2 linked regions of the Synechococcus elongatus PCC 6301 genome follow. The protein of the gene in region 1 interacts with the protein of each later gene in a pairwise test. Links are inferred from orthologs where the notes say so. Each region holds a gene or a part of one and is shown in the gene's direction. Other genes may lie near its edges.

Evidence for each region.
Region 2: the proteins of gyrA (region 1) and gyrB interact in binary tests that used the Escherichia coli proteins (3 or more experiments, as listed by UniProt). The link is inferred for Synechococcus elongatus PCC 6301 from one-to-one orthologs.

The regions. Positions count from the first base shown.
Region 1 is NC_006576.1:1,362,663-1,378,582, reverse strand. The notes cover bases 6,166-9,342. They hold gyrA (DNA gyrase subunit A), read left to right. Parts: upstream 6,166-6,557; coding sequence 6,558-9,128; downstream 9,129-9,342. Other genes in these bases: SYC_RS06655 (ATP-binding protein), read right to left, coding at 9,202-9,342; SYC_RS06665 (Hsp20/alpha crystallin family protein), read right to left, coding at 6,166-6,328. Also shown: SYC_RS06700 (amino acid ABC transporter substrate-binding protein), read left to right, coding at 120-1,199; SYC_RS06695 (amino acid ABC transporter permease), read left to right, coding at 1,206-2,339; SYC_RS06690 (amino acid ABC transporter permease), read left to right, coding at 2,341-3,531; SYC_RS06685 (amino acid ABC transporter ATP-binding protein), read left to right, coding at 3,550-4,335; SYC_RS06680 (pentapeptide repeat-containing protein), read left to right, coding at 4,338-4,805; SYC_RS06675 (3'-5' exonuclease), read left to right, coding at 4,809-5,579; SYC_RS06670 (Calvin cycle protein CP12), read right to left, coding at 5,608-5,835; more of SYC_RS06665, read right to left, coding at 5,870-6,165; more of SYC_RS06655, read right to left, coding at 9,343-10,482; SYC_RS06645 (TIGR00297 family protein), read right to left, coding at 11,796-12,545; SYC_RS06640 (VOC family protein), read left to right, coding at 12,594-13,034; SYC_RS06635 (hypothetical protein), read left to right, coding at 13,174-13,506; SYC_RS06630 (ATP-dependent Clp protease ATP-binding subunit), read right to left, coding at 13,661-15,920. UniProt on the Escherichia coli protein: A type II topoisomerase that negatively supercoils closed circular double-stranded (ds) DNA in an ATP-dependent manner to maintain chromosomes in an underwound state.
Region 2 is NC_006576.1:1,739,416-1,755,080, reverse strand. Bases 8,856-11,777 are described here. They hold gyrB (DNA topoisomerase (ATP-hydrolyzing) subunit B), read left to right. Parts: upstream 8,856-9,308; coding sequence 9,309-11,246; downstream 11,247-11,777. Other genes in these bases: SYC_RS08610 (ABC transporter ATP-binding protein), read right to left, coding at 11,652-11,777; miaA (tRNA (adenosine(37)-N6)-dimethylallyltransferase MiaA), read right to left, coding at 8,856-9,181. Outside these bases: SYC_RS08645 (hypothetical protein), read right to left, coding at 1,977-3,377; SYC_RS08640 (PilW family protein), read right to left, coding at 3,594-4,286; SYC_RS13835 (type IV pilus modification PilV family protein), read right to left, coding at 4,432-5,025; SYC_RS13605 (hypothetical protein), read right to left, coding at 5,022-6,602; SYC_RS08635 (NAD(P)H-quinone oxidoreductase subunit O), read left to right, coding at 6,910-7,128; SYC_RS08630 (hypothetical protein), read left to right, coding at 7,200-7,808; SYC_RS08625 (DUF29 family protein), read left to right, coding at 7,891-8,166; more of miaA, read right to left, coding at 8,261-8,855; more of SYC_RS08610, read right to left, coding at 11,778-12,353; SYC_RS08605 (ABC transporter ATP-binding protein), read right to left, coding at 12,358-13,119; SYC_RS08600 (branched-chain amino acid ABC transporter permease), read right to left, coding at 13,116-14,039; SYC_RS08595 (branched-chain amino acid ABC transporter permease), read right to left, coding at 14,043-14,984; SYC_RS08590 (ABC transporter substrate-binding protein), read right to left, coding at 14,984-15,665. UniProt on the Escherichia coli protein: DNA gyrase negatively supercoils closed circular double-stranded DNA in an ATP-dependent manner to maintain chromosomes in an underwound state.

The DNA.
Region 1 (15,920 bases):
GAAAGAAAGCCGTAGTGCTTTGCAATGCTCTTCTCAGATCAGGTTTGGGATCCCATGCAGATCAAATTCGGCTCAGCCGTTGGCTGGGCAGGCTGGTAGAACCGGCAAGACGTGATTGAATGAAGGCGATCCTTTTATCCGGCGGACCCATGCCTGCGATCGCCTCGCGCTTTCTTTTGGTACTGCTTTGCTTTTTACCGCTAGCAGCCTGTCGTAGCTTGGGTGGCAATGAGACTGAGAGCAATAGTCGCCTCAACCAAGTGCAGGCGCGCGGTAAGTTGCTCTGCGGAGTTGAAGGCCGACTGCCTGGCTTTAGCTTCCTTGATTCCCAGGGCAATTACAGTGGCTTGGATGTCGACATTTGTAAGGCGATCGCCGCAGCACTGTTCAATGATCCCAAGGCGATCGAATACCGCAGTCTCGATTCTGTTGAACGGTTTCCAGCCTTAGCAAGTGGTGAAGTCGATTTGCTCTCGCGCAACACCACTTGGACCCTGAGTCGCGATGCCAAGGGCGGCAACAACCTTGAGTTTGCGCCAACCACTTTCTATGACGGCCAAGGGTTGATGGTGCGGCGCAATAGTGGCATCCAATCGCTGCAGGATTTTCAGGGCAAGTCAATCTGCGTGGAGACGGGCACCACATCGGAACTCAATCTGGCGGACACGATGCGCGAGCTGGGTGTCCAATATCAGGAGATTAAATTTCCGAACTCCGATGCCAACTACGCTGCCTATGCCCAAGGCCGTTGTGAGGGGGTAACCTCCGATCGCTCTCAGCTGGCCGCCCGTCGGACGACCTTGTCCGATGCCGATCAGCACCAATTGCTGGATGCAGTGATCTCCAAAGAGCCGCTGAGCCCAGCCACCCTCAACAATGACTCGCCTTGGTTTGACGTTGTCAAATGGGTGGTCAATGCCACGATTCAGGCGGAGGAGTTTGGTATCACCCAAGCCAACATCGATCAGTTCAAAACCTCGAAGAACCCTGAGATTCGCCGCTTCCTTGGGCTCGAGGGTGAACTCGGGCAACAGCTGGGGCTGAGCAATGACTTTGCCTATCGCGCCATCAAAGCGGTGGGGAACTACGGCGAAATTTATGAGCGTAACGTTGGGCAGCAGTCGCCGCTGAAATTGAATCGGGGCCTCAACCAGCTCTATAAGAATGGTGGTTTGCTCTACTCGCCGCCGTTCCGCTAATTGGCTATGCCCTTTCGTCTGAAATTACAAGGACCGTTCTGGCGAGATGAACGTCTCTGGCGCTGGGTCTGGCAGTTACTCGTGCTGCTGGTTGTGGGCCTAGGTGCAATCTGGCTGGTTGATAACCTGGTCTACAACTTATCGCAGCGGGGCTTGAGCCTTAGCTTTGACTGGCTCGATCAGTCGGCAGGCTTCAATATCGGGGAATCGGCGATCGCCTATCGAACAGCAGATAGTTACGCCCGTGCTCTGGTCGTTGGCTTAGTCAATAGTCTGCGTGTGATTGCGATCGGGCTGATCCTGACAACCGTGATAGGGACGCTCGCTGGAGTTGCGGCCTTTTCCGAAAACTGGTTGCTGCGCCAACTCAGCCGGGGTTATGTGGCGGTGGTGCGCAACACGCCTTTGCTGCTGCAGTTGATTGTCTGGTACTTCCCGATTCTGCTCAGTTTGCCGGCCGCCCAGCAGCCTTGGCATTGGCTGGGCAGTCTCTATCTCAGCAAACAGGGCATCTATCTTCCTTGGCCGCAGACGCCGGGCTGGCTGGTTGTGATTCTGGCGATCGCCCTGGTCTTGTTCGTCAGCTGGCTCGCCCAACGGCAGCGATCGCCTCGGGATTGGCGCTGGCTTTACGGCGCGATCGCGGTGGTTACCGTGCTGATGCTGCTGACCCAACTAAGCTGGCCGCAGCAACTGCAACCAGGCCAAATTCGCGGGGGTCTACGGCTCTCGCTGGAGTTCACCGCGCTGCTGCTAGGGCTGGTCGCCTATACCGGCGCTTTTATTACGGAAATCATTCGTGGCGGTATTCTCTCGGTGCCGGCTGGTCAATGGGAAGCGGCCGCCGCTCTGGGCTTGACCCGTAGCCAAACGCTTTGGCAGATCGTGGTGCCCCAGGCCCTGCGGGTGATTGTGCCCTCGCTCAATAGTCAGTACGTAGGTTTTGCTAAAAACTCGAGCTTGGCGATCGCAGTCGGCTATCCCGATCTCTATGCCACGGCGCAGACCACCCTCAATCAAACTGGGCGACCGGTGGAAGTGTTCTTGATTCTGATGCTGACCTATCTCGCGATCAACGCTGTGATCTCGGCAGGCATGAATGGGCTGCAACAGCGTCTCCAACGCTGGGGAGTGCGCTGAGATGATGCGATCGCCCCAGGGGATCACGCCTCAACAAACCCCGATCGCCTGGCTCCGACAAAACCTGTTTAGCTCCTGGCTGAACAGTGCCATCACGCTCCTCTTGGTGGTGATTATTGTCACGGTTGTGGGGCGGCTAGGGCTTTGGATCACGACAGAAGCCCGATGGACGGTACTGGTCGATAACTGGACGCTCTTTTTTGTAGGTCGCTATCCCGCCGCAGAACAGTGGCGCCTTTGGCTTTGGCTGGGGCTACTCAGTCCGACCTTAGGATTGACCTGGGGCTGTCTGGCGACGGGCTCTCATCGTTGGCAACGGCGATCGCTCTGGGGCTGGGCCGGTCTGGCTGCCGCGATCGCCGGGATTCCTTTGCCTTGGTTCCCGCACAAGCTGGGATTAGCTGCGATCGCAGCCACTGTGCCAGCGGCCAGTTGGCTGGCTCAACGCTGTCGGGGACAAGCTTGGTTGCGCTTTCTGCCGACGCTCTGGGGAGTTCTCTTCCTGGTAGGACTTTGGCTGCTCCAAGGGGGACTCGGTCTGCGACCAGTCTCAAGTAATGACTGGAGCGGTTTGCTGCTGACCTTAGCGACCGCTTTGATCAGCATGGTCTGCTCATTGCCGCTGGGCATCTTGCTGGCCTTGGGGCGTCAGAGTTCGCTACCCGCCATTCGCTGGCTCTCAGTCACTTATATTGAGCTGTTCCGAGGCCTGCCGCTAGTCACCATCCTTTTCTTCGGGCAGGTAATGGTGCCACTGATGTTGGATTCTGAATGGCGGATCGATCGCATTCTGCGGGCGATCGTGGGGCTGACGATTTTCCTGTCTGCCTACTTAGCTGAAACCGTGCGGGGAGGCTTGCAAGCGATTCCCCAAGGTCAGTTTGAAGCGGCTGCGGCCTTGGGTCTAGATCTGTTTCAGACCTATCGATTTATCGTTCTGCCCCAAGCCCTGCGGATCTCGATTCCCGCGATCGTGGGCCTCTTCCTCAACCTGTTGCAAGACACCACCTTGCTGTCGATTGTCGGCCTCCTGGAATTGCTGGGCATCAGTCGCTCAATTTTGGCCAATCCGGCCTATCTCGGTCGCTATGCCGAGGTCTATCTGTTCTTGGGTGTGCTTTACTGGCTGTGCTGCTATGGCCTCGCCCAACTCAGCCGCCGCTTGGAACAACGGCTAACCCCCCAGCGCTAGCCCCGGTAATTCGATCGAATGACTCCCTTAGGACGGCAACCCGAACCTGTGACTGCGATCGCTTCAGCCCCAGAGACCATGATTTATGCCGAGGGGGTCGAAAAATGGTACGGCAACCAATTTCAAGCTCTGTGCGGCGTTAGCCTCACGGTTCAGCGGGGCGAGGTGGTTGTGATGATGGGGCCATCAGGGTCTGGTAAATCGACCTTTTTGCGCACCCTCAATGCCCTTGAGTCGCACCAGCGTGGCGAGATTTGGATTGAGGGACATCGTCTCAGCCACGATCGCCGTGACATTGCCACCATCCGCCAAGAGGTCGGCATGGTGTTTCAGCAGTTCAACCTCTTCCCCCATTTGACGGTGCTCCAGAACTTGATGCTGGCGCCGGTGCAAGTGCGCCGTTGGCCCGTCGCTCAAGCGGAAGCGACTGCCCGCCAACTCTTGGAACGGGTGCGCATTGCTGAGCAGGCCGATAAATATCCGGGGCAGCTATCCGGCGGCCAACAACAGCGGGTCGCGATCGCACGGGCCTTGGCAATGCAGCCGCGCATCCTCCTATTTGACGAACCCACGTCTGCCCTCGATCCAGAGATGGTGCGCGAAGTCCTGGACGTGATGCGGGATCTCGCCAGCGAAGGCATGACGATGCTGGTGGCGACCCATGAAGTCGGCTTTGCCCGCGAAGTTGCTGATCGCGTCGTCCTAATGGCCGATGGGCAAATTGTCGAGGAAGCCCCGCCCGATCGCTTCTTCACAGCACCCCAGAGCGATCGGGCCAAGCAGTTTCTGGCGCAGATCCTCTAACCATGACTGGACTGTGGTTTTTGGCAATGGCGATCGCCTCACCCCTACGCGGGCCAGAGGCGATTCAGGCCTTGATTGCAACCAACCAGTGTTCGGGCTGTAATTTTTACGCTGTCGATCTGCGGTTTCGTCGCCTGCCCAATGCCCAGTTAGCTGGGGCTATGCTGGCGCAGGCCGACCTCTCATTCACCGACTTGAGCAATGCCAATCTGCAGGGCAGTAGTCTCGCTGGCGCGGATCTCACAGGCGCCAATCTGAATGGTGCTGATCTGCGGGGTGCGAATCTCAGCCGAGCGATTCTGACGCGGGCTCAGCTGACGGGCGCTCAACTGGCGGGCGCAAATTTCCGCGAAGCCTATCTGTTGGATGCGATCGGCCCCGATCTGCGACAGGCGCAACTCTGCGAAGCCACCCTGCCCAACGGTCAATTTGGACCGTTCTGCCAACTACCACCGCCCAGTGGACGCTAGCCGATGCGCAGTCATTGGCGAAGTCACGATTGGCTGACTTACTACCGCAGCCTTGCTGCGGCGACTTTCACGGTCGTGGATGTCGAGACGACGGGGTTTAAGCCGCCGCAGGCGCGGGTAATTGAGCTGGGGATTCTGCAAGCGACCCTTGCTGAAGGCATCCAGTTTCAACAGGCGGAACTACTCAATCCGGGCATCCCGATCCCCGAGGCGATCGCCCAGTTCACCGGCATCACAACGGATTTGATTGCGACCGCTGATCCGCCAGAATCTGTGCTGCCCCCCTTGCTACCACGGCTTCAGACCGGAATCTTGGTGGCGCACAATCTGCCCTTTGACTACCGCTTCCTGACAGCGGAATATCAGCAGCTGGGCTTGGACTTCGAGCGATCGCCTACAGAACAACTTTGCACCGTGCAAATGTCACGCCAACTCTTAGCTGACCTACCGTCGCGGAGTCTGCCCCAATTGGTTCAGCACTTTGGTTTTCCGGTGGGGCAAAGCCATCGGGCGGCCGCTGATGTTGAAGCCTGCTGGCAACTCTTGGCTCTGCTCTTGCAGCAAATCCAAGACAGTGAGGATCAGGTAATCCTGGAGCGACTCGGGCAGGAATGGCTACCGCTGCCGCTGGCTGCACAACTGCTGGATTGCTCCCGAAGCCAAGCACAAAAACAGCTAGAGACCTTGGCATCGGTTGAGCCGCGGTACTCTAGCCGCAATAGTACGCCTCTGTATCGGCGGGTTTGGGTGGAGGCGCTACTGCCCAACACTTAGCCGCGATCATTGCGGTTTCAGTGCGAGCCTAAACGTCGTACATCCGGCATTCGTCGGCATTGGGGAATTCATCGCAGTAGTTGCGATAGGCTTTCTCCCGCAGCGTTTTTTCGGGGTGGTGGGCTGCTTCAGCTTGCAGTTCTTCGAGGATGTCCCAAGCGACGCGGCATTGCGGATCATCTTTGCCGAAGGTGGCGCAGGTTTGGTGCGCTTCGCTGCGAGCTTCGGTGATGCGGTCTTGAAGGGTGAGAGTCATGATTCAAAGTCCTCAAGGGCTGAAAGTCATTGATTCAGGGCGTGAGTAGGCGATCGCTCCACTGTCTGAGTTGCTGACCCAAACGGTGCCGGCCTCGTTGCCAGGCCTGTTTCCAGAGTTCCCAGATCTGGAAGGGTTGTGCGGCTAGGGAGGCTTGCGGCTGCACTTTGATCAAGGTCAGCACCAAGCGATCGCTCTCCACTGCAGTCAGGTACTGGTCTGCGCGCACTGGACAGGGCAAAGTCAACAATTGTTGTGCCACTTGCCAGCGCGAGCCGTAGGGGCTGCAGAGCTGGTTGTAGCCTTGCAGGCGCAGGCAGTTGTCCTCAATTTGAACCCGAATAGTTTTGGGATCCCACTGATTGAGCGGCAAGCTGAGCCGCAGGGTGGTCGGGGTTTCCTCCATCTGCAGCGCTGTGCCCATCACAATCGGAGTCCAAGCAAGGGCTGGATCGGGGACGGCAGATCGCCAGTGCAGCAATCGCAACATCATGAGGTCTCCACTGGAGAACACTTCGATCATTCCCTGGCAGATCGGCAATGGGGGGGCGGGAAACCGAAGCGCACCCGGAGGGGGTTACCGCTCAGCGATCGCCTTAGAAAAGAGGGGTCGCATGATAGAATGAGATTGCGAAGAAGCCTTGCAATAGCTTGATTTTGCGGCAGTTTAGGCCGCTTTTTTCGCCGCTTTTCCCGACTTCAGTACTGGAGACTATCCGCCCATGAGTGCCCAGGAGCGCATCATCCAGACTGACCTGCGCAACGAAATGTCGCGCTCCTATCTCGAGTACGCGATGAGCGTGATTGTCGGGCGCGCGCTGCCCGATGCTCGGGATGGCCTCAAGCCGGTGCACCGGCGCATTCTTTACGCGATGTATGAGCTGGGCCTGACGCCCGATCGCCCCTTCCGAAAATGTGCACGGGTGGTCGGGGAAGTGCTCGGTAAGTATCACCCCCACGGCGACACGGCGGTCTATGACGCCTTGGTTCGCATGGCCCAAGACTTCTCGATGCGATCGCCCTTGATCGATGGCCACGGCAACTTCGGATCGATCGACAACGATCCGCCGGCGGCGATGCGGTACACCGAGTCGCGCCTGAAGCCGCTGACAACTGATGGTTTGCTTCAGGATATCGAAGCCGAAACTGTCGATTTCAGCGATAACTTTGACGGCTCGCAACAGGAACCAACAGTTCTGCCGGCGCGGCTGCCGCAACTGCTGCTGAACGGTTCCTCCGGCATTGCGGTCGGCATGGCGACCAACATTCCGCCCCATAATCCAACGGAACTGATCGCCGGCGTGATTGCGCTGATCCACAACCCCGAGATCAGCGATCGCGAGCTGATGCGCCACATCCCGGGGCCAGACTTCCCTACTGGCGGCCAAGTCTTGGGTTCGGCGGGCATTCGTGATGCCTACCTGACTGGCAAAGGCTCGATCACGATGCGGGGTGTGGCGACGATCGACACGATCGAAGCCCCAGGACGTCCGGTGCGCGACGCGATCATCATTACGGAGTTGCCTTACCAGACCAACAAGGCAGCGCTGATTGAGCGCATTGCTGAGATGGTCAACGAGAAGCGCTTGGAGGGTATTTCCGACATTCGCGACGAAAGCGATCGCGATGGCATGCGCATTGTCATTGAACTGAAGCGCGACGCCTACCCGCAGGTGGTGCTCAACAACCTCTACAAACAGACACCACTGCAAAGTAACTTCAGCGCCAACATGCTGGCGTTGGTGGATGGCGAGCCGGTCCTACTGACCCTGAAGCGATCGCTAGAAGTCTTCCTTGATTTCCGGATCGAGACGATCGAACGACGGACGCGCTACGAACTTCGTAAGGCTGAAGAGCGCGACCACCTGCTGCAAGGGTTGCTGATTGCGCTGGGGAATCTCGATGCGATCATCGAACTGATTCGGCGATCGGCGGATGCCCCACGAGCCAAACAGGAACTGATCGACGTTTACGGTCTATCGGAAGTCCAGTCCGACGCCATTCTGCAGATGCAGTTGCGGCGACTAACGGCGCTGGAAGCCGAGAAGATCGAGCAGGAACACCAGGATCTGCAGCGCCGCATCGAAGACTATCGCGATATCTTGGCCCGCCGCGAGCGGGTGCTGGAAATCATCGAAACCGAGCTGGAGCAGTTGCAGCAGCGCTTCCAAGAGCCGCGCCGCACCACCTTGCTGGAAGCAGACGGTGAACTAGAAACGATCGACCTGATTGCCAACGAGAAGTCGATCCTGCTGTTGACTCAGCAGGGCTATATCAAGCGGATGCCGGTCAACGAGTTCACGGCGCAAAGTCGCGGAACACGGGGTAAAGCAGGGGCGAAGACGAAGGATGACGATAGTGTCGAGCATTTCTTGACTTGCTGTGACCACGACAACATCCTCTTCTTCAGCGATCGCGGGGTGGTCTACAATCTGCCGGCCTACCGGATTCCGGCGGCCTCTCGCAATGCGCGGGGTGTGCCGATCGTGCAATTGCTGCCGATTCCCCGCGAAGAACGAATCACTTCGATCGTGCCGGTCAGCGCCTTCAGTGACGATGAATATCTGGTGATGCTGACTCAGGGCGGCTACATCAAGAAAACGGCGCTCTCCGCTTTTGCCAACATTCGTTCCAACGGTCTGATTGCGATCGCCCTGTCCGAAGGTGACCAACTGCGCTGGGTGCGACTGGCGAAACCGGAAGACAGCATTCTGATTGGTTCCCGCAAGGGGATGACCATCCACTTCCGCGCCAGCCATGATGATCTGCGACCCTTGGGGCGGGCCACGCGCGGTGTACGGGCAATGTCCTTGCGGTCGGGCGACACCTTGATCTCGATGGATGTGTTGCCTGCTTCTCTGACGGCCAACATGACCGAAACAGGCGATGAGGATGAAGCGGATGATGCCGTAGAAGTTGTTGCAAGTCCCGGACCTTGGGTGCTGGTGGTGACAGCGCAAGGGTTAGGGAAACGGGTGCCTGTGCATCAGTTCCGCCTGCAGAAACGAGCAGGTCTGGGTTTGCGGGCGATTAAATTCCGCAGCAAGCAAGATGAGCTGGTTTCATTACGGATTGTCGAAAGTGGTGACGAACTGGTGATGATCAGTCAACGCAGCGTGATCATTCGCCAAGCCAGCGATGCGATTCCGCAGCAATCCCGCGCTGCCACAGGCGTTCGTGTTCAACGCTTGGATGCCGATGACGTACTCGCAGCAGTTGCCCTCGTGCCACCCGGCGAGGAAGAGCTGGATGAGACTAGTGAGGATGCGATCGCGAGCGACGAACCTAACTAATCTACTGATTTCGATGGATTCAGGGGCTTTACGGCCCCTTTTTTGTACATCAGAGCAGAGTATTGCCAGCCCCTCAGAGAGGGTTGGGCAGGCTCTGTTCGGCAATCAGCCAGTCCATGAACTGCCGAGCGGTACGGCCCGATCGCCCATTGTGGCGAGTTGCCCATTGACGGGCGCGAAATTCCAGCGTTTCGAGCGGCATTGTCAAGCCGACTTCGCTAGCTAAATGGCGAACAATCGCCAAGTAAGTGTCTTGATCAGCGGGCTCAAACGTGAGCGTCAAGCCAAAGCGATCGCTGAAGGAGAGTTTCTCTTGTACCGAATCCCAGGCGTGAACCTCATTGGCTTCTGTTGGGTTGGGGCGCTCATCAAAATATTCCCGTACCAGATGGCGACGGTTGGAGGTGGCATAAACTACGACATTAGGTGGCCGTGCTGTTAAGCCGCCTTCTAGGACAACCTTGAGTGCTTTGAAGGTTTCGTCATCTTCTTCAAAGGACAGGTCATCGACAAAAACAATAAAACTGAGAGCAGATTCCCGCAGCTGATCCAAAATTTGAGGCAGCTCCCTGAGATCGGCTTTACCCACTTCAATCAGTCGGAGGCCACGATCGCCATAGGCATTAATCAGAGCTTTGACCATTGAGGATTTCCCAGCACCACAGCTGCCGTAAAGCAAGACATTTTGGGCGGGCAGCCCTGCCAGCAAAAATTCCGTATTACGTTTGAGCGTCTCTTTTTGGAGCTCGTAGCCCGCTAAATCGGATAAGGGGATTGGATCGGGATGCTCAATGCCGTGCAGTTGTCCTTGCTGCCAGCGCAAGGCCCAATAGCGATTGAAGAACCCGACCCCCCGCTGCTGATAATGCTGGATCAAGTCTGGCAACAGCATGGCCCAGTCTTCAGTTTCCGCCCATTGCGCTTCGCGATCGCGGGTTTCTTCTAGCCAATGTGGCGGGGGGGTGGGCAGATCTGCGAGTGCCTGCACCATCGGAGCTAACAGTCTGGGGGGAGCACTGGCTAGTTGCTGCAACGTTTGCAGATCTTGGCAGGCACTTTGCTGCCAGACCTCAGGTAAGCTGCTGGCGATCGCAAATTGCGCCTGTCGGCTAAACGGATTGTCATCGCTGCGAATGTGGTGCATTAGCCACTGTGGCCAACTTTGTCGGCTAGCCAAGAGGTGACCTAGCCAAGTGCTGTAGGCCGTGACTGCAGCGAGTGGTTGTTGGTGACTCAGTGCGTCAAGCAGTTCTAAAAAAGCACGTCCAGTCGCAGACTCTAAAATCCCGGCATAAAAAACGAGACTTGCCGCTTGAGCTCGCAATCGTTGTAAGCGCTCCTGAGTCTCGCTCATGCCAATTAGCCATCCGGGATTATCTGCAGCATACCCAACCCCGATCGCACTGTCAGACACTCGAAAAGCCTTGGGATTGCCGTGCTAGCGTGGGGCAAAGCCCTTGCCTGCTCACCATCATGCTGCTGCTTAGTCAGGAGTTACCGGAAACGGTTCGCCCCGCAGTGCGCGATCGCCATGCGCAAATTGTGGCCTGGCGACAGCAATTGCATCGCCGGCCAGAGCTGGGGTTTCAAGAGCAAGAGACCGCAGCATTTATTGCTGCTCGACTGACGGAACTGGGCGTTTCCTTTCAAGCTGGAGTTGCTGGCACGGGCATCGTTGCAGAAATTGCAGGGCAGCGATCGGGACCGACGCTGGCGATTCGAGCCGATATGGATGCGCTGCCAATTCTGGAAGCAAATGAGATTCCCTATCGCTCGGAAATTGATGGGCGGATGCATGCCTGTGGTCACGACGGCCACGTGGCGATCGCGCTAGGAACAGCAGCTTGTCTGCAGGCCAATTCCGACTTTGCTGGTCGCGTCAAAATCATTTTTCAGCCAGCAGAAGAAGGTCCCGGCGGTGCCGCGCCAATGATTGCCGAAGGGGTTCTGGAGAATCCGGCTGTAGATGCGATCATTGGTCTCCATCTCTGGAATTACTTGCCACTCGGGAAAGTCGGCGTACGCAGTGGCCCACTGATGGCAGCAGTGGAGTTGTTTGATCTGACGATTCAAGGGCGCGGTGGCCATGCCGCCATTCCCCAAAATTGTATTGATGCCGTGTTGGTGGCTTCGCAGATCGTGACGCTGTTGCAGAGCATTGTGTCTCGTAATGTTGACCCACTCCACTCAGCGGTGGTGACGATCGGCTCACTCCATGCAGGCACGACCTATAACGTCATCGCCGATCGCGCCCAACTGAAAGGCACTGTTCGCTACTTCGACGATCGCTATCAGGGCTTTTTGCAGGAGCGAATTGAGCAGATCGTGGCGGGTGTTTACAATAGTCACGGTGCCACCTACGAGCTGAACTATCGCAAGCTCTATCCAGCAGTGATCAATGATTCAGCGATCGCCGTTCTAGTTCGTAGCGTGGCGGAAGAAGTCCTAGAACCGCCTCTTGGTGTGGTGCCCGACTGCCAAACGATGGGCGCAGAGGACATGTCCTACTTCCTGCAAAAGGTGGCCCGGTTGCTACTTCTTTTTGGGCAGCGCCAACCTCGATCGCGGCTTGAATTTTCCGCATCACCATCCCCGCTTTAACTTCGACGAGACGGCACTAGCACTGGGCGTTGAGCTGTTTCTCCGTTGCGTTGAGCGTTTCTGTCGCTAAATCAGCAGGTCCAGCAGCATGGCTGCGATCGCACCAATCAGCGTATTGATGACGTTGACCAGTTCATTACTAAGCCACTGCCAACGGGTTTGGAAGGTCGCACCAATCCAGCTTTCAGCCGTGGTGCCAATCAAGGCGGCGAGGACACAAATTGCAATCGCAGTGGTAGAGATCAGGCCAAACAGCCAGCCAAAACTAGCCATCACTAGGGCTGCAACCAAACCTGCAACAGTTCCTTCTAAGCTGACTGCGCCTTCGGTTCCAGCTGGCACTGGTCGTAGGGTTGTGATCAAAAATGTGCGTTTGCCGAAGGCTTTGCCGACTTCACTCCCTGCTGTATCCGCCAACTTGGTGGCGAAGCTAGCGACGAAAGCGAGTTTTGCTAAGTCGGCGATCGCTGGCCAATCCTGCCAGTACCAAGCTGCAAGTGCGGCTGCTGTGCCGATCAACGCAGAGCCCCAGACATTTTCAGGGCCACGCTTACCTTCCCTTGCTTCCGCAATGCCGGCCGCCTCTTTGCGAGCTTTGCCCCAGCGGGTCAAGAGTGAGCCAATCCCTAGGTAGAGCAGGACCAAAATGTAGCCCGCTGCCTGCAAGCTGCCCCAAATCAATACGCCCAGAAATGCCGCATGGAGGTAACCTTCACGGGTCAGTAATTTTGCCCGCGATCGCAGCCCGAAGGCCAGTAATACTCCGTTGATTGCGATCGCAGTCAGCCAGTCGAGTTCCGTCTCAAGCAGTGTCATGGTTAGGGGCGATCGCTAGGATGAAGGGCAAAACTTTGACAGCAACCGATGATGGCTGCCGCTCTTTTTCACTTGGCATTTCCGGTCAGTGATCTTGCCCTGACTAAGCAATTTTATGTGCAGGGTTTGGGCTGTCGTGCCGGACGAGGGTCGCCGACCTCGCTCATTTTGGATCTAGCAGGCCACCAAATTGTCGCTCACCTGAGCCGATCGCCCCTGACGCCACAGAATGGCATTTATCCGCGTCACTTTGGGCTGGTTTTTACTGATGAAGTGGATTGGGATGCCTTGCTCGATCGCGCCCAGCAGCAGAATCTCAGCTTTTATCAACCGGCACGGTTGCGCTTCCCTGACAGCTTGTTAGAACACCGGACTTTTTTCCTTGAAGATCCCTTCCACAACTTGCTGGAATTTAAGTTCTATCGGCACCCGGAGGCAATTTTTGGCGCTCAAGACTTTGCCCTAGTTGGGGATTCCACTGGCGCTTAGGTGTTTAACTCCCTTGATAGCTCTTTAGTCTAGATGTAAACAGATGTAACGAAACTGATAAGAGTCTTGAAGCGACGCGATCGCGGGTTCGATAATCAGGCTGCGTGGCAGTGATCAATTGACAGGAGCAGAAAGTTCTATGGTCCTCGACAAACTATTCGGCAAAAAAGAAAAATTCTTTCTTGAAATTGATTCAAGTGCTGCCAGCACCGAAACTGCTGCTGTGGAAACCGCCGTTACTCCGGTTGCAGCAGCTGTAGAAACACCGACTGCAGCAGCAGGAGTAGCGACGCCTGAACCCGCTGCTACTCCTGCCCCCGAACCTGTGGCAGAGGAGACGCCAGCCAAAGAAATTCCTAACGTCACCTTTGCTGCTGACCTCAGCGTGCCAACGATCAATACGGGTCGTCGTCTGCCGGGGCCAAGCCTTGATCCCTTTGTCCAAATCGCCAGTGAAGTTGTTCGTCGCTAAAGCAATTCTCTGAGTGTTGCTAACAATTGAAGCTCAAACAACCTCTCGGCTTGGAGAGGTTGTTTTTTGCGATCGCTGATTGCGCACAGAAAAAAGGTCTATCCAGAACTTTGGATAGACCTTAGTGAATCAACAACTGATCAACTTCACAGACTTAGTCAACGGCTTGAGGCAGTAGCTCACGCTTCTCTTGCGCAAGAACTTGAACCTTGCCCTCTTCACCAATGTCAACGACGGCGGTGTCACCTTCCCGCAGTTTGCCGGAGAGGAACTCCTCCGCCAAGGAATCTTCGAGCAGGCGCATGATTGCCCGACGGAGGGGACGAGCCCCGTAGCTGGGGTTGTAGCCCTCTTCCACCAAGCGGTCTTTGAACTTCTCGGTAACTGAGAGGCTGATGCCTTTCTCGAGCATCCGACCGAAGACTTCGCGCAACATGATGTCGGCGATTTCTTTGACTTCTTCCTTGTTGAGCTGACAGAAGACGATGATTTCGTCGAGACGGTTCAGAAACTCAGGACGGAAGTATTGCTTCAGTTCCTCATTCACTAGGGAGCGAATGCGGTTGTACTGGTTTTCAGCCTCATCGACACCAGAGAATTCAAACCCGAGACCGCCGCCGCCTTTCTCAATCACCTTCGAGCCAATGTTCGAAGTCAGAATGATCAGGGTGTTTTTGAAGTCCACGGTCCGACCTTTGGCATCAGTCAGACGACCGTCCTCGAGCAACTGCAAGAGCAGGTTGAGGACATCGGGATGGGCTTTCTCGATCTCGTCCAGCAAGACGACAGTATAGGGACGACGACGCACGGCCTCGGTTAGTTGGCCGCCTTCGTTGTAGCCAACGTAGCCTGGAGGCGAACCGATCAGCTTGCTGACCGTGTGGCGCTCCATGTACTCCGACATATCAAGCCGGATCATGGCTTCTTCGCTGCCGAAGAAGTAGGCCGCCAAGGCTTTGGTCAGCTCAGTCTTACCGACGCCGGTGGGACCACTAAAGATGAAGCTGGCGATCGGACGGTTGGGATTTTTCAGGCCGACACGTGCACGACGGATGGCCCGCGACACCGCTTTCACGGCTTCGTCCTGACCAATCAAGCGGCTGTGGAGGGTTTCCTCCATGTTCAGCAGCTTGGTCGATTCCGACTCGGTCAGCTTGTTGACCGGCACGCCCGTCCAAGAGGCAACGATGTGAGCGATGTCCTCTTCGGTGACGATCGGTGAATCATCCGTGCTGCTGGTACCGTCGGCCTTCTTGCTTTGAGCGATCGAGCGAATTTGGGTTTTGATTTCCATTTCGCGATCGCGCAGTTCCCCAGCCTTATCAAAGTCCTGGGAGCGAACGGCGTCATCTTTGTCCTTAAGGACTTGACGCAGCTCTTTATCCAACTCTTTAGCAGCCGGAGGCAGTTGCGAGTTCATCAGGCGAACCCGCGAACCCGCTTCGTCGATTAAGTCGATCGCCTTGTCGGGTAGGAAGCGATCGCTGATGTAGCGATCGGCCAGCTTGGCAGCTGCTTCCAACGCTTCATCGGCAATTTTTAGCTTGTGGTGCTGCTCGTAGCGCTCACGCAGACCGCGCAGGATTTCGATCGTGTCATCGACGCTGGGCTCACCGACCATCACCGGCTGGAAGCGGCGTTCTAGGGCGGCATCGCGCTCGATGTGCTTGCGGTATTCATCCAGTGTGGTTGCACCGATGCACTGCAGCTCACCCCGTGCCAAAGCTGGCTTGAGGATGTTGGCCGCATCAATCGCACCTTCAGCGGCGCCGGCACCAATCAGGGTGTGAACCTCGTCAATCACCAAGATGACGTCCCCCGCCGAGCGGATCTCGTCCATGATTTTCTTGAGGCGTTCTTCGAACTCACCGCGATACTTGGTGCCCGCAACCAGCAGACCAATATCAAGGGTGACAACGCGCTTGTCTTCCAGAATGTCGGGAATATCGCCGGTGGCAATGCGCTGGGCCAAGCCTTCCGCGATCGCAGTTTTACCGACGCCCGGTTCCCCAATCAGCACAGGGTTATTCTTGGTGCGGCGGCCGAGAATTTGGATCACCCGCTCAATTTCTTTTTGGCGACCCACCACCGGATCCAGCTTGCCGTCGGCAGCCTGCTGGGTCAGATTGGAGCCAAATTCATCCAAGGTTGGCGTTTTGGTGCGACCTTGACCGCCACCCGTTGAGACTTCAGCCGTCTCGCCGAGCATGCGGATGACTTGGGTCCGTACTTTTGAAAGATCAACGCCCAAGTTTTCGAGAACACGGGCCGCAACGCCTTCACCTTCCCGAATCAGTCCAAGCAAGAGGTGCTCAGTGCCGATGTAGTTGTGGCCCAGTTGCCGCGCTTCTTCCAGTGAGAGTTCCAGGACTCGCTTGGCGCGAGGAGTAAACGGAATCTCAGCGGCGACAAAA
Region 2 (15,665 bases), 370 kb from region 1 along the record:
GTGGACAGTCCTCAAAGCTTTGGAGTAACTGAAACAACTCAGTTTCAGTTAAAAGAACCTCTTGTCGACTGAAATCATAAATAGTTTTTATCAAATTTAGAGGCTTCAAGTCAAAATTCACAAGAATAGAACTTAATTTGTGCACACAGTAGAAGTTCCTAAAACAATATTGAGAGGTCCAACTGCTTGAGCAGTAAAACAAGCTCTCCTATTACCTTGCAAGTCGATATTTGGAATAGTAGGGGTAGTGGATGAAGTAGTTAAGGTCGGCGTACCGCCCGTGGAAGGTGTACAGGTACTATTGTTTTGTGTGCAACCAAAAATCCTGAAACCGGTTACACCTGCGAGCAAACTAAGGCTACCAAGGTTAAGCCCAACAGTTGAGTTATTACCTCCACCAGAAATTGAGGCAATTGAGATAGAAACGGGAGTCGGCGCAGGTGATGGGCTTGGCGTGGGCGTGGGTGTCGGCGTAGGGCTAGGTGACGGAGTGGGAGATGGGCTCGGCGTAGGCGTGGGTGTCGGCGTAGGGCTAGGTGACGGAGTAGGAGATGGGCTCGGCGTAGGCGTGGGTGTCGGCGTAGGGCTAGGCGATGGGCTAGACGCAATATTGGCAGGATCAATCGCGCGAGCAGCAACAATATTCGTGACGCAGTCGGTACCTGGAGAACCTCCATTCCCTACGTTTCGCAAGAAGGCAATCAAGACTTGAGCCGATCGCGGATCACTTGCTTCGTAGCGAACAACTAAACCGTTTGTTCCACTAGTTGTTGCTGAGCCCGAAAAAGGTGAAGTAATTGCATTGGCATTAAGATTGCTACAAACACCGCTTGCCGTAGGGTTAGCATTTGCAACTCGATCAACGAGCAGGTCAGTCACGGTTGTGGAAGAAGTGAAATCATATTGACCAGAACTGTTAATCTCTGGGCCACATCGATAAATCGCCCGAGCATTACTAGTCGTTTGCCAAGGAGCAGCTGGAGTAGCAACGGCGTAGTCGATAATTCTGACTGCGGAAGTGCTCGTAGAGTTGCTCGGATCAGGTACTCGAATACTGAGGACTGGCGTTACTCCGTTACAGGAACGAGAGCTTGAACTCACAACAGCATTGGCCCGCCTAATTTCATTACTAATAAAATCTAAGGCTCGATTTTGAATATTCCTTTGAGCTGAGTTGGTAGAGCTAACACGATCGACATCGAGATTAGTCTTAAGCAGATAGCCTCCGCCCAAAATCACAATGATACCAATGGTACTGGCGACCAATAACTCGGTAATCGTAAACCCTTGCTGCGATCGCGCTTCATCCTTGGGTACTAGAGCCCAATAGATTCTTAGCAAGGCACTTAAGTTATCGCTCTTCATGGATATGCCTGTAAAAACTAGTGATCAGTTGAATGAAGGTTTTTAAATGGCAGTTGAGCACCAACCGACGACGTCCGGCACCACTTCCGTCACATACGATAAATTCGGTGATAGACCAGATGAAGTATAGGCCAGACGTAACACAGAGAAAGATGAGGCACCCGGGACAGTCGGGATAGAGGAAGTTCTAGTGATCGTCACAGTCGAACGATTTTTACTTGTAAATATATTGTCAGAGAAAGCGGGTAGGCTACTTGAAAGTAATTGTGCCAGCCCAGCATTAGAACTTGTACTGTCACAGCGTTGTTTCAAGCTGGGATTAGTTGGAGGATTGCAACCGTTGTAGCTCAAGGGAGAAGTTGAGCTTCTACACAGTGCACTAGCAACATCTCGGACTCGCTCAACATCTTGGTTAACAATCCTCAGAAATTGCGACTCTTCGACAGAGGTGCCCTGAGTTCGAGCATTAACCACTAAAGCAGCAGTTGTTGCCTGAGCGATCAAAATGGTCAGGATGGCAGCAACGATAACTTCAGTTATGCTAAAGCCTCGTTGAGAGCGACGCCGCCGGCCAAGGGATTTGTAAGGCTTGGTAAGAAAACTCAATCCCACTAGAGATTGCCTCCCTTTTGCCATGATGTTGCACTCCGCAGTGAAACTAAAGTCGTGATCTCATTGAGATTGGGAATTAAGCCATCAATTCGGGCAAACATATCATAAGGAACGACAATTTCTGCGTTATTACTGTTAGAGCGATCCCAAATTCCCACATAGAGTGGCCCATAAACATCTGGGTTAGTACGACTTTTCGGCGGACCACCGTTAATCCCAGCACGGGCTTTGGGAGCTACGATAACTGCTCCTTGAATTTTGTCACTGTTGCCACTTAAGGTAATGTTTTGATTGCCGGTGGCAGTGGAAGGCAAGCCATAAAGAACTAGATTTTCTGGGTAAGGAAGAAAGGTAGCCGTAGGAAGGTCTGCATAAAGTTGAGTAATAGGTCCAGTGATATTGCCTTCAAAGTAAATTGCAACTCGCTTACAGCCGGAATTGGTATTGACAGGCAATCGATCAGGAGTGCTGATAGCTCCCCCACAACTGTCATTAATGACTTTTAAATTGGCAGGAATATCATCAACTCGAATGTTGATAAACTTATTGGCATCTGTATTAGGAAAATCTGCAACTCGTAAGAGTGGGGGAGTTCCAAAAGGTTGCGCTTGACCTTTACGGTCGTAGAAACCATTCGCTTGGGTTGCTCCAGAAGATGGCCAGACTTTTGGTTCCGGGAATGGAACTGAAGCTGGCAAGGTAATAACGGCCCCTTCAACAGTACTGTTTGGACCTTGCCCAGTTTGGCAATCCCGGCAATAGACGTTGGCGCAGCCCTGAGTAGCATCACTGGAGAGGACATCATTGTTGCCAAGGTCAATTGACCCGGCAAAGAGTGCAGCATTTCCTAGTGCATTGCGAAGAATGGGGGTTCCATTCTCAGGGAAAAACTTTTTCTCAATTTCGGTTCTTCGACCTGAGGTATCACCAGAGCTAGTACCTGTTCCACCTTGCATCACGATAGTTGCAGGGGTTTTTGGATTAGTTGTTAGATCCGGTGGGGAATAGCTCTTCAGTCTCCACCAGATATTGTTTGAAGTAGAAGCAATTGTTGTAGTCCCGGCTGTCAAGTCATTTAGCTGCTGCTGGGTGGTAACTGCTGGGGTAATACCACACCCTCTTACGTTGTTACTGTTCTGATTGGCTGCCGAGTTGATATTACTGATCTCTGTTGTCCAAGTAGTTGTGTCTGAATCTCTATCAAATCTTTTGCTTGCTAATGACTGATAAGGTCCGTTGTTGAGAACGGCATACAAGCGCTCGATCCCAATTTCGGCTGCGGATTGAGAAAGATTTATCGTCGTTGTCTGCAAACTACCTGCTCGCTCGGCAGCAGCTCGGATGCTGACTGAGGTGATGCCAACCGCCAAAATAAGGCTCAAACCAATGACGGTCGCCAAAATGTACCCACCGGGCTTACGGTACCGTGCCTTAGGCGATCGCCTGATCAACCACGCCCGCACAAGTTGGATAGGTCTCACCATCACTGCAGCCTAAGCACCAGAGACGAATATACCCAAATCTTAGTGAATTTTTGCTGCTAGCGGTAGACAAGTACAGTTCACTAGATTCTCTAGGCGATCAAAAATCGCTAAATACTTAGCATTACTCATTTATCAAGGGGTCGAACGATTGGAAGCAACAATGCTTGCACAACTCGTTGCATTTCCTTGAATACCTCGATCAATTTGCATCCCCAGCAGAATTTGTGCGGAATTAGTGTTCACGACGTTACTGGCAGTACGGAAAAAAGCACGCAGGCCTGCTGTATTGCTGCTGCTAACAGCGTAGGCCGTCGGGACAGCACCACATCCATTGCTATTAGCCACCAGGGTAGCGCTGCTCAAGCCATCCAAAATCACTTCTTCAACGTCGCTACCTGAGCTGTAACGTCCAGTGGAGGTATCGATTGGCGGGCCACAGCGATATAGCACGCGATCGCCCCGCCATGGGTTGTTGGCATTGCCAACCGCATAAACAATATTGCGATTGCTACCATTCACCGTTGTTTGCAGCCCCAAGACTCTCGTATAGCTACTGCACAGGTTCGGTGTGTTATTCGGCGCGTAGATTAAGTTGGCTTGACGGACTTCACTACTGATGTACTCCAAAGCTCTCGTTTGAAGATTGCGTTGAATTGCGGCTGATGACAGTTCGCGATCGACTCGGAGGTTGGTCACTAACGCATAACCGCCCGCCAAAACAACCAACACGCCAATAATACCCGCAACTAGAACCTCGACTAGAGTGATACCAGCTTCACCATGACGCTGTAAAAACCATCGCCAAAAGAGGCGTTGCGTACTCATCTCGATAGTTCTCCTGTTGCTAGGCTACGAGTCATACTGACTACTGAGTTTCAGGATGAAAGAATGAATTAAACGAATGCTATGGACATGCTAGAAAGGGCAAACCTTTAATCTAGTAGAAAGTTTAATACTAGGGTTAATTAACTTATCCTTGACACGAGCCTACTGCATCAGGAACAAACTCGGTGACAAAAGCCGGTGCAATTGTTGTACTTCCTCTAGTCAAGTCATATCTAACCTTCAATACTGACTGACTCGATTCTGCATAGCCGGCATCTCCTGAGTTGAGAGGACGATCGGGAACAAGAGTTTGTCGAGATATAGTCCAAGTCTGTCCATTCACAATCACAGTCTGGCTCGTAAAATTAGGGACTTGCGCTTGGAGAAGATTACCAAATCCGGGTGTGGTGCCCGTTGCCCGGCATCTTTCCTGAAAGATAGTTCCAGCACAGTCACCAAAAGGACCATAGCTCAGGTTGTTAGGAGAAGTTGTTGCAGTGCGATCAAAGTTAGGATTACGGCAAAGATTTCGATTGATAGCTCTAACTTGCTCTAAATCAGCAACAATGGCATTTTCAAAAGAGTTTTCAGTGCTGGCCCGATTTTGAGTTTGGACTGAAATTCTTAAAGCAGCCGCAGTTGCTTGAGCTAAGAGGACAGTCAGAATAGCAGCGACTAGGATCTCGACCAGTGAGAAGCCTAACTGCGACCGGCGCGATCGTTTATGAATTCTCTTCATGGATTAAACGTACCCCCTGCTCTCCAAATATCTAGGAAGTTCAGGCGAAGGACCGTTGGACGGGGTGAATTGTAGAATTCTCTTGCTCTCTCAGCAATGTCGAGGGGAACAACAATCTCAACGTTATTACTACTAGAGCCATTCCATTCCTTTGACCAGACAGCACCGTAAAAGTCTGGGTTGTTAGACCCCCCGTTGACGCCTACTCGTGCGCGGGGAGCGACCACTAAAGCACTGGTTACTCGCGAGCCACCATTGATAGTAATGGTCTGATCAATGCCAGAGGCAGTGTAGTCACCAGGCCGACCAAAAATCACAAAGTCTTCCGGCTCATTAACCGTTGTAGTCCCAGTGGGCGAGTTTGTATGCAAGAAATCAGCATTCACGTCACCCACGACATATAGATAAACTGGCTTACAGGTTGAAGTTGGGACGGGGGTTACACCTTCGCAGCCAGGCGTATTGACGCGAATAAACTCATTACCGTTGGTTGTTACATCCCGGACTAAATAGTTGTAGGCTCCATTTGCTCCAATAACATCAGTTGAGCGCGGAAGAGTGATACTTCCTGTGATATCTGGATTCAGCCGTAAATCTAGCGGGTTACTTGGGCTTAGCCTACCCCCTAAGTCATTGTAGAACCCAGGATTTAGAGTAGAAGAAGGTGCCGCAAAAAGAGCTGCAATTTGCAAGTTAGTTACTGCAGAAAAAGGAATAGGGATTGTTGGATAACCTGGCCATACCTTAGGAGCTGGAAAATTAGTATTCTGATTCCAGTCAATGCCATTACTTAGTAGAGAGTTCCCATCGGCGTCGGGTGTTGTTGCACGATAAACCAAGTCACCATCAACAACACTTTGAGGGTTCTGGCCAAAATTATTAATACCGGTACAAGTTAGACAGTAAACATTAGCGTTACAAACAGATTGTCCTGTATTTGGATCTACGACAGAAATTACATCGTTGTTCCCTAGTGTCACACTGCCCGTCAGCAGTGCAGGAAACGTAGAAGCAGTATTAAAGGCTGTTACTCGACGTGTGGCGTAGGTTCGCTCAACTTCTGTTCGTATGTTTGAGCTACTTGTACCTTGGAAACCCCGCATGACGACCCGGGCTGTATTGTTAGCCTGAGGCTTATAGCTAACCAACTGCCAACTCAGCTGACCACTATTTCCTAAAGTACTCGTTCCAACTGTCGTGAGGATATTAAAGTCTGGAGTTGGAGTTGAGCAGGGATTAGCGTTAGCTGTCCCTCCCGAAGTCAGAACTGTTCTGAGTTGTGCCCAAGAACGAGTTGCGGTCGTTGCAACTCCTGTCGTTGTATCAGGGAACGCCGCTGAGGCATAAGGTCCAAAAACTCCATTGAGATTAGCAAAGAGGCGGTCTTGACCGATTTCTGCTGCTGAAAGGCTCAGATCAACACTATTCCGCTGGCTCGACCCAGCTTTTTCACCAGCACTCCGGAGCGCTAGGGCAGCGACACTAACCCCTAGAACTAAGGCAAGGACAATTACGATGCCTAGGATATAGCCGCGATCGCTGCTGTTGCGTTTTTTGTGGACCCATCGTCGAGCCATAGACCGTCTGGCCCTCTTCTCTTAAATCTAATTCTATTCTGCCGGACTTTAGTCAACCTGATCCGTAACTAGCTACACGGGATACAAACCTTGTTCAAACACGGCGTTTACCAAAGCGCTAGGTCAAGTCTCAATGAAGCTTTGCTGCCAGTCTTCAGGATTATTAAATAAATAAGAACTAAGGCTGTTCTGTCAGGTCATCATTCCTAAATTTATGATTTTCATCAATCTCTGATCAGGTCCCTGAACTGTTGCGATCGCCAACTCTGCCTACAATGAGGGGCGTATTGCTCCTCGGATAAGCCCCATGGCTGCAGCCCTCAAGAAAGGATCTTTGGTTCGTGCGATCGCCGAGCAACTTCAAGGCAGCGTCGAACTGTTGGCCAGTGACGGTCGCATTCCCAGCTATGTGCTCGAAACCAACGGCGAGATCTTGGATATCAAAGGCGACTATGCCCTTGTTCGCTTCTCGCGCCCAACGCCCAATGTCTGGTTGCGACTCGATCAACTGCAATCCGCTGCATAACTTGGGGTTCACTGCGAAGGCAGCGATCGCCCCAGTCTCCAGCAGTCCTAACCTTTCCGAGAGACACCACTATGCGTTGGCTCCTGAGTCAGCTTTTGCTCGTCCCCATGCTCTTGAGTTCGAGTATCGGTGCTGCCTTTGCTCAAACTTTTGACCCTCTGCTCGATTCCGAAGGGGTATTTCCCACCGGCCCAGTCAAAAAACTCGGCGATGGCGAGCTGACCTGTGCCCAGCTCTACACCGAAGTGCAGGATCTGGAAACAACGATCCGCGATCGCCAAACCCAGTACGAAGCTCTGATGGACAAAGTCAGTCGCACGAGCCGCGCCATGACTTCCTCTGCTGGTGGTATTGGGGGGGCATCCAGCGCCATCAGTACGCTTAGTGGCCTCGCAGGTTTGATTCCAGGTGCGGGCCTGATTACTAGTACTGTCGGCAGCCTTGCCAGCTCTGCAGCCCAAGCCGCCGAATTCAGTGCTTTGGAAGCCCAAATAGCTGAACTCGAGACCAGCCAAGGAGAGTTGATGAAGCTTGGCGGTGAACTAGGGACGGCGACCGCCCGCCGCGAACATTTGACTGACTTATTCCTGAAGAAGGACTGCAAAGTCTCAGAGCTGCAGACGCCAGCTTCTCAGCCAGCACCAAGCAAGCCCTCACGACTCAAACCCCGCCAGCCGTAGGTTCTTGGCACTGCAAAATCCCCTGCCTCTCAATTGCTGCGATCAAGATCTTCGCAGTTCAGCTTGCTCTGCAGCCTAACTGTTGCGGCTGTGCCGCTACGAGCAGGTAGCTTGGGCCACTGTGATTGTGGAGATCGAAGACTGGGGCACAAGCGAGTACTGCGCTTTAGGGTCTGCTTTCCAGCAGCTCGGCCTGCACCATCTGAAATGGCAATATCAGTCCGATCGTCGCAGTCGCAATGAGCGGATTACAATCGCAAATCCACACTTGGTGGTTGGACAGCTCTTGGATGAGAGTCCTAGCCTGAAGTCGTGCTTCGAGGAGGCTCTCGCGGCTGGCTACAAATACGGTCGCTGAGCAGCTGTTTCCCCCTTGCCACGTTTCTCGAAGCTTGTGCTTATGCTCTCAGCACTCTTCGACCCCGAGCTTGATGTAGGGACTGAAGCTTAGCTCAAACGCCCTCACTCTTTCGGAAGCGCTCAATCAGGTCTAGCGCCCGCTCCAGGCGATTGCCGGCTTCGGCATCAATCCACTGAATCGATGAATCGGCCCGGAACCAAGTGCGCTGCTGTTTGGCATACTGGCGCGTCTGCAGGACGATTTGCTCTGGCAACTCTGACCGACTCAAACTTCCCTGTAGAAAAGCACAAACCTGGCGATAGCCCAGGGTATTGAGCAGCGGCAGATCGCTACCGTAGCGATCGCACAATCCTTGCACTTCCTCAACGAAGCCCGACGTTAACATCTGCTGGGTGCGCTGCTGAATCCTGGCTTCTAAGCGATCGCTATCCAAGCCAATCTGCAGAATTGGATAGCTCGGCGGTTGCTCCTGCTGCAGATCCGTCAGGCGATCGCCACTGACATAGAAGACTTCTAAGGCTCGCAAGGTCCGAACGCGATCATTGACATGAATTCGGTCGCCAGCCACCGGATCAACCCGCTGTAATAGGGCATGACAGAGTGGCTGACCTAACGCTTGAAGTTGCGATCGCAGCTTAGGCTGCGGTGCAATGCGGGGAAAGCGTAAACCGTTGACGATCGCTTTGATGTAGAGACCTGTACCCCCTACCAACAAGGGCAGCATTCCTTTTTCCTGGAGTTGCTGAATCAGTGGCACTGCACAATCTTGATAATCCCCAACGGTAAAAACTTGGCGGGGATCACAGAGATCCATTAAATAGTGGGGCACCTGCTGCTGCTCGGCAGGGGTGGGCTTGGCGGTGCCAATATTAAAGTCGCGATAAACCAGCCGCGAATCAGCACTCAAAATTGGGCTGCCCAAACGCTGGGCGATCGCGATCGCCAAACTCGATTTTCCTGCCGCCGTTGGCCCACAGAGGACAATCAAACCTGGTTTCAAACGCGATTCCATCTCCACTGCGATCGCGCCTTGAGAGCCATCCAGAAGCGGCTTTAAGGCTTTTGTGCTAGTATTTTGATACTTTTTGGGCTTAAAAGCTCAGCAAGGCCGGTTTTTCAGGAACAGGGGCGCGGCATTCATGGCCAACGAGTATGGCGCGAGTCAGATTCAGGTTCTCGAAGGACTCGAGCCGGTTCGTAAGCGTCCCGGGATGTACATCGGGAGCACCGGGCCCAAGGGCTTGCATCACCTAGTGTACGAGGTGGTGGACAACGCCGTCGACGAAGCCTTGGCGGGCTACTGCAATACCATTGATGTTCGTCTGCTCGAAGACGGCTCCTGCCAAGTCACCGATAACGGTCGCGGCATTCCCACAGATATTCACCCCCAAACCGGGAAGTCTGCTCTCGAAACCGTGCTGACGATTCTGCACGCGGGCGGCAAGTTTGGCGGTGGCGGTTATAAGGTGTCGGGGGGTCTGCACGGCGTCGGTGTGTCTGTCGTCAACGCCCTCTCAGAATATGTCGAAGTCACCGTGTGGCGGGAAGGCAAAACCCACCAACAGCGCTTTGAACAGGGCAACCCGATCGGGGAGTTGCAAGTTGCCCCGGATGCCGACGATCGCCGCGGGACACAAGTTCGTTTCAAACCAGACGCCACGATCTTTTCTGAAACAACCGAGTTCGATTACGGCACCCTAGCAAGCCGATTGAAGGAGCTAGCCTATCTGAATGCGGGCGTCCGCATCGACTTTACCGATGAGCGGCTGCAGCTCACCAAGAATCACGAGCCCCATCAAGAAACCTATTACTTTGAAGGCGGTATTCGCGAATACGTCGCCTACATGAATACCGATAAACAGGCGCTGCACTCAGAGATTATCTTTGTGCAATCCGAAAAAGATGGCGTCCAAGTTGAAGCTGCATTGCAATGGTGCGTTGACGCCTACAGCGACAACATTCTGGGCTTTGCCAACAACATCCGCACGATTGACGGCGGCACCCATATTGAGGGGCTCAAAACTGTTCTGACGCGGACGATGAACACGATCGCCCGCAAACGGAATAAACGCAAGGATGCCGACAATAACCTGTCGGGCGAGAATATTCGCGAAGGGTTAACAGCGATCGTTTCGGTCAAAGTTCCGGATCCGGAATTTGAAGGGCAAACCAAAACAAAGCTCGGCAATACCGAAGTTCGCGGCATCGTCGATACGCTCGTGGGCGAAACGTTGACGGAATATCTGGAATTCCATCCCAGCGTTGCCGATTTGATCCTCGAAAAAGCGATTCAAGCCTTTAATGCGGCTGAGGCAGCGCGACGGGCACGGGAATTGGTGCGTCGCAAATCAGTGCTGGAATCTTCGACATTGCCCGGTAAATTAGCAGACTGTTCCAGTCGCGATCCCGGTGAATCTGAAATCTTCATCGTGGAAGGGGATTCGGCAGGTGGCAGTGCTAAACAGGGGCGCGATCGCCGCTTCCAAGCCATCCTGCCTCTGCGCGGCAAAATCCTCAACATCGAGAAAACGGACGATGCCAAAATCTACAAAAACACTGAGATCCAAGCCCTGATTACAGCGCTGGGCCTCGGAATTAAAGGGGAGGAATTTGATGCTTCCCAACTGCGCTACCACCGTATTGTGATCATGACTGACGCGGACGTCGATGGTGCGCACATCCGTACCCTCTTGCTCACCTTCTTCTATCGCTATCAGCGATCGCTGCTGGAGCAGGGCTACATCTACATTGCCTGCCCGCCGCTGTACAAGTTGGAGCGGGGACGTAATCACTACTATTGCTACAACGAACGCGAACTGCAGGAACGGATTGCGACGTTCCCTGAAAACGCCAACTATACGATTCAGCGCTTTAAAGGCTTGGGCGAAATGATGCCTCAGCAGCTCTGGGAGACAACCATGGATCCCGAGACCCGCACGATGAAGCGTGTGGAAATTGAAGACGCCGCTGAAGCCGATCGCATTTTCACAATTTTGATGGGCGATCGCGTTCAGCCCCGCCGCGAATTCATCGAAACCTACGGCCCTCAGCTCAGCATGGCAGCCTTGGATATTTAGAGTCCCAGCCCGTCGCAATTCCTCATCAGTCTTGCTCTGCCGCCATAACGAGTCTTCAGCAAACAGCAGTCGGCTAAGGCATCCTAGTGCCGGTCAATGCGGCGTTTGTTGGTGCCCATAGCATTCTGCAGGAAGGTTAGGACGATTTTTGAGTTGGTTGGTTTGGATTCAACAGCCTCTGTCCGTGGGGGTGATTGCGCACCCCCACACCCACGCACTGGGGGACTCGACTCCCCCAGCCCCCCGCAACAAGATTTCGGGTGCGACTGATCGGCTGGATCGCGATCGCGGCGGGTAAAACTTGCCGGTGGTGACCACGGGTTGGAGACTAGGCAGCTTAGACACAAAAGTCCTGATTTTCTTGCTAAATGCAATACAGCCAACTCGTTGGAGCGCCGGCTGCTCCTAGCCCAGATAGGCTTGCTTGACGCGGGGATCAATCAGCAGATCCGCTGCTGGCCCTGAGAAGAGCAGTTGTCCTGCCTCCAGAACGTAGCCGCGATCGGCAGTCTGGAGCGCCAAAGTAGCATTCTGCTCAACCAAGAGAATCGTCATACCTTGCTCACGCAAGCTGCGGATGACGCTAAAAATCTCTTGGACGATCTGAGGAGCTAGGCCCAAGCTCGGTTCATCTAACAGCAGCAAGCGAGGACGACTCATCAACGCTCGGGCGATCGCCAGCATCTGTTGCTCGCCGCCACTGAGGGTACCAGCCGGTTGATTCTGTCGTTCCCGCAGGCGCGGAAAGCGATCGAATTGCAGCTCTAGATCCGTTTGAATTCCAATGCGATCGCGCCGACAGTAAGCTCCAAGTTCCAGATTGATCCGCACACTCTGACGAGCCAAGACACGGCGACCCTCAGGACAATGCGCTAGTCCTCGTCCCACCAGTTGCGGCGCTGGGATCAAACCCAGATCCTGCTGGTCGTAGTAGATCCGGCCTTGTTGAAGCGGCACAAGGCGAGAAATTGCCCGTAGGGTCGTGCTTTTGCCGGCGCCATTCGCCCCGATTAGCGCCACGATCTCGCCCGGAAAAATCTCGAGCGTCAAGTCAGTCAGGGCGACCACAGCCCCATAGTTCACTGCGATCTGACTCAGTTGCAGCAGGGGCTCACTCATCGCCTAGGTATGCCTCAATCACAGCCGGATCCTGGCGAACCGTGGCCGGATCGCCAAGGGCAATCAATTGCCCAAAATCCAATACCGCAATGCGATCGCACAGACCCATCACCAGCGGCACATGGTGCTCAATCAAAACCACCGTCAGCTGGAATTGCTCCCGAATCGCCCGAATGCGATCGCTTAAATCCTGTTTTTCCCGAGGGTTGAGTCCAGCTGCAGGCTCATCCAACAGCAAGAGTTGCGGCTCTAGCGCTAGCGCACGGGCAATTTCCAAACGGCGGCGATCGCCATAGGCCAAACTGGCAGCGGGCTGATCCGCTTGATCGCTCAGCTCGAGCAACTCCAGCAATTCCTGCACACGGCGGCGATCGCCTCGACTTTGACGGGTCGCTCGGCTCGACCCGATCAGCTCATCCCACAGAGAAGTACGAGCTTGCCGATGACGCGCCACCAGCACGTTCTCGAACACTGATAGCTGATTGAACAGCCTCAGGTTCTGAAATGTTCGGGCAATGCCCCGCTGCGCGATCTGATCCGGTCGCTGGCGATCGAGACGATCGCCCTGAAAGCAAATCTCACCGCCGCTTAACGGTTGTAAGCCGGTGATCAAGTTGAAGAGCGTTGTCTTGCCCGCACCATTGGGGCCAATCAGTCCAAAGATCTCACCCACTTCGACCTTGAAGGAGACTTGATTGACCGCAACAAGGCCACCAAAGCGGCGCGTCACTTGCTCGAGCTGCAGGAGGCTCATGAGGTCCTCCGTCGGCGTGGCTGGCTGGCGCGGGGCTTGATCAATCCCTGCGGGAAATAGATGCTGCCCAAGACCAGCAGCAGCCCAAAAATCAACAGGCGACCGTCCTGCAAGAGGCGACTCAGTCCCGGCCACAAGCCCGGCACCGAACCGATCGCCCGCAATAGTTCTGGCAAGGCAGTCAGCACCATCCCGCCCAACACAGGGCCAAAGGCACTGCGCGATCCGCCGATCAGCACAAAGGCCAGAAAGGTGATGCTGGCATCAAAGGTGCCTTGGCGCGGGTTCCAGGTATTGAGGAAGTGGGCGCTAACCGCTCCGACAAGGCTGGCCAGAACCGCCCCCAGCACAAAGGCCAGCACCTTGTAGCGGGTTGTGTTGACCGCGATCGCACTGGCTGCGAGTTCATCTTCACGGATTGCGGCCAGCACTAGGCCAGTCCGCACCTGTTGCAGGCGCCAGCAGGCAGCAACTGCGATCAGCAGCAGCGGCAAGGCAATCCAGAGGTAGCCAACCGCCGAGCTAAAGGGCTGGGGAATCCCAAAAATGCCGACGGCACCGCCCGTGATCGAGAGATTCAGTGCGACAACCCGCACAATTTCCACGAGCGCGATCGTGGCGATTGCCAGATAAATGCCGCGCAGCCGCAGCACCGGATAGCCGACCAGAAAGGCGAGAACCGCCGCCGCGATCGCTGCAAGACCCATCTCTAGCAGCAAAGCCCCAACACTGTATTCAGGGCTGGCAGTCAGACCTTTCGTCGAGAGGATGGCCGCCAGATAGCCGCCCAGAGCATAGAAAGCGGGCGATGCCAAGGATAGTTGTCCTGCCATCAGCGGCAGATAGACTGACAGACCCAGCGTCGCGCCCAGCAGCATCGAAACCAACAGAAACCCGTAGGTGGCGACCACATTGCCCATGCTCTACACCTTCTCTGTCCGAGCACGACTAAACAAGCCCTGGGGACGGATCAAGAGCATGGCAAATAGCAGCGCAAAGGCAACGGCATCGCGATAGCCCGACCATTGTGGCGGCACCCAAGCTTCCGCCAGACCCAACAACAAGCCGCCCGCAATCGTGCCGGGAATATTGCCGAGTCCACCTAAGACCATCACACTCAGGCCTTTCAGCCCGTAGGCAATCCCGAAATAGGGGCCGGTGATACTGACACTGGTACCGACCAAGGTGCCCGCCAAACCACCAAGGACGCCACTCAGGAAGAAGGTCAGCCGGATGTAGCGATCGGGATCGATGCCCAGCAGGCTAGCGGTGGTGGCATCTTCGGCAACAGCTTTCAGGGCATGGCCAACGCGGGTGCCGTTGATCAGCCAAGTCAGCAGACTGAACATCGCGATCGCCACGACAAACAGGATGATTTGCACCGTGCGGATCTGGATCGGGCGATCGCTGCTGCCTAAGTTGATGGCACTGGGTAGGTCGCCGTAGATGTTGCTTGGGAAGGTGTAAATCTCGGCTCCCACCAAGATTTGAATCAAATTGACGATAAACACCGCCACGCCAAGGCTGGAGATCAGGGTTAGGAGGGGATCCGCTTGGCGGCGGCGCAGGGGACGAAAGGCCACTTGCTCAATCAAGAGGCTGGCACCGCCGGCCAGCAAACTGCCGAGCAGCAGAGCCAAGGCGAACGGCAAACTGAAGGGCAGCGCGGCATTGGCGAGCAACCCGTTGAAGCTGAAACGCCCACCCACTAGAGCGTAAGTCAGGTAGGCACCGAGGGTAAAAACGGCACCATGGGCAAAGTTAATGACCCCCAGGATCGAAAAGACCAAGGTATACCCCAAGGCAAACAGGGCATAGACGCCCCCGATGGCCAGACCATTGATCAGCGGTTGCAACCAATCCATTAGGGCAACAACTCAAAGTCGCCTTGACCGTCGGGCTTCATGCGAATCCGCGCCACGTAGAACTGCTCTTGGTTGACTTCACCGCCAGGTGTAAACGAGAGACGCCCTAACGGCGTGTCATAGGTGCCCGTCAGCATCGCTTGCAGCAAAGCTTTACGGCGCTCCGGTAGGGGAAGGTCTACCACCGGTTGCTTTTGGTTGACGCGGTTCAGTGATTCTGCAATCACCTGTACTGCTGAAAAAATCTGGGCACTAAACTGCGAGGGCTGTTTACCAAACTGGGCCTCGTATCGCTGGCGAAAGTCCTTGTTGACGGGGCTATCGAAGTTGGGACTGTAGGTTTGGGCGACGATGATACCGTCGCAGCGCTGCTGGCAGACGGGGAACACATTCGGCGTATTGAAGCCGTTGCCGCCGACGATCAGACCGCCATAGCCTAGCTCTCGCAGTTGCCGCACGAGGTTGCCACCATCGGCTGCTAGCGACGAGAGCACGATGATATCGGGCTTCTGCTGGAGTGCTTGACTGATCAAGCCTTGAAAGTCGCTGTCACTGACTTGGTAGCGCTGCACCAGCGTCAGATTCAAGCCAGCGTCTTTGACCGCTTTTTGAAAAACTTCTGTCTCCGAGCGCGAGTAAGCATCATCTTGGGCGTAGACAACCACCACCCGTTGCGCTTGA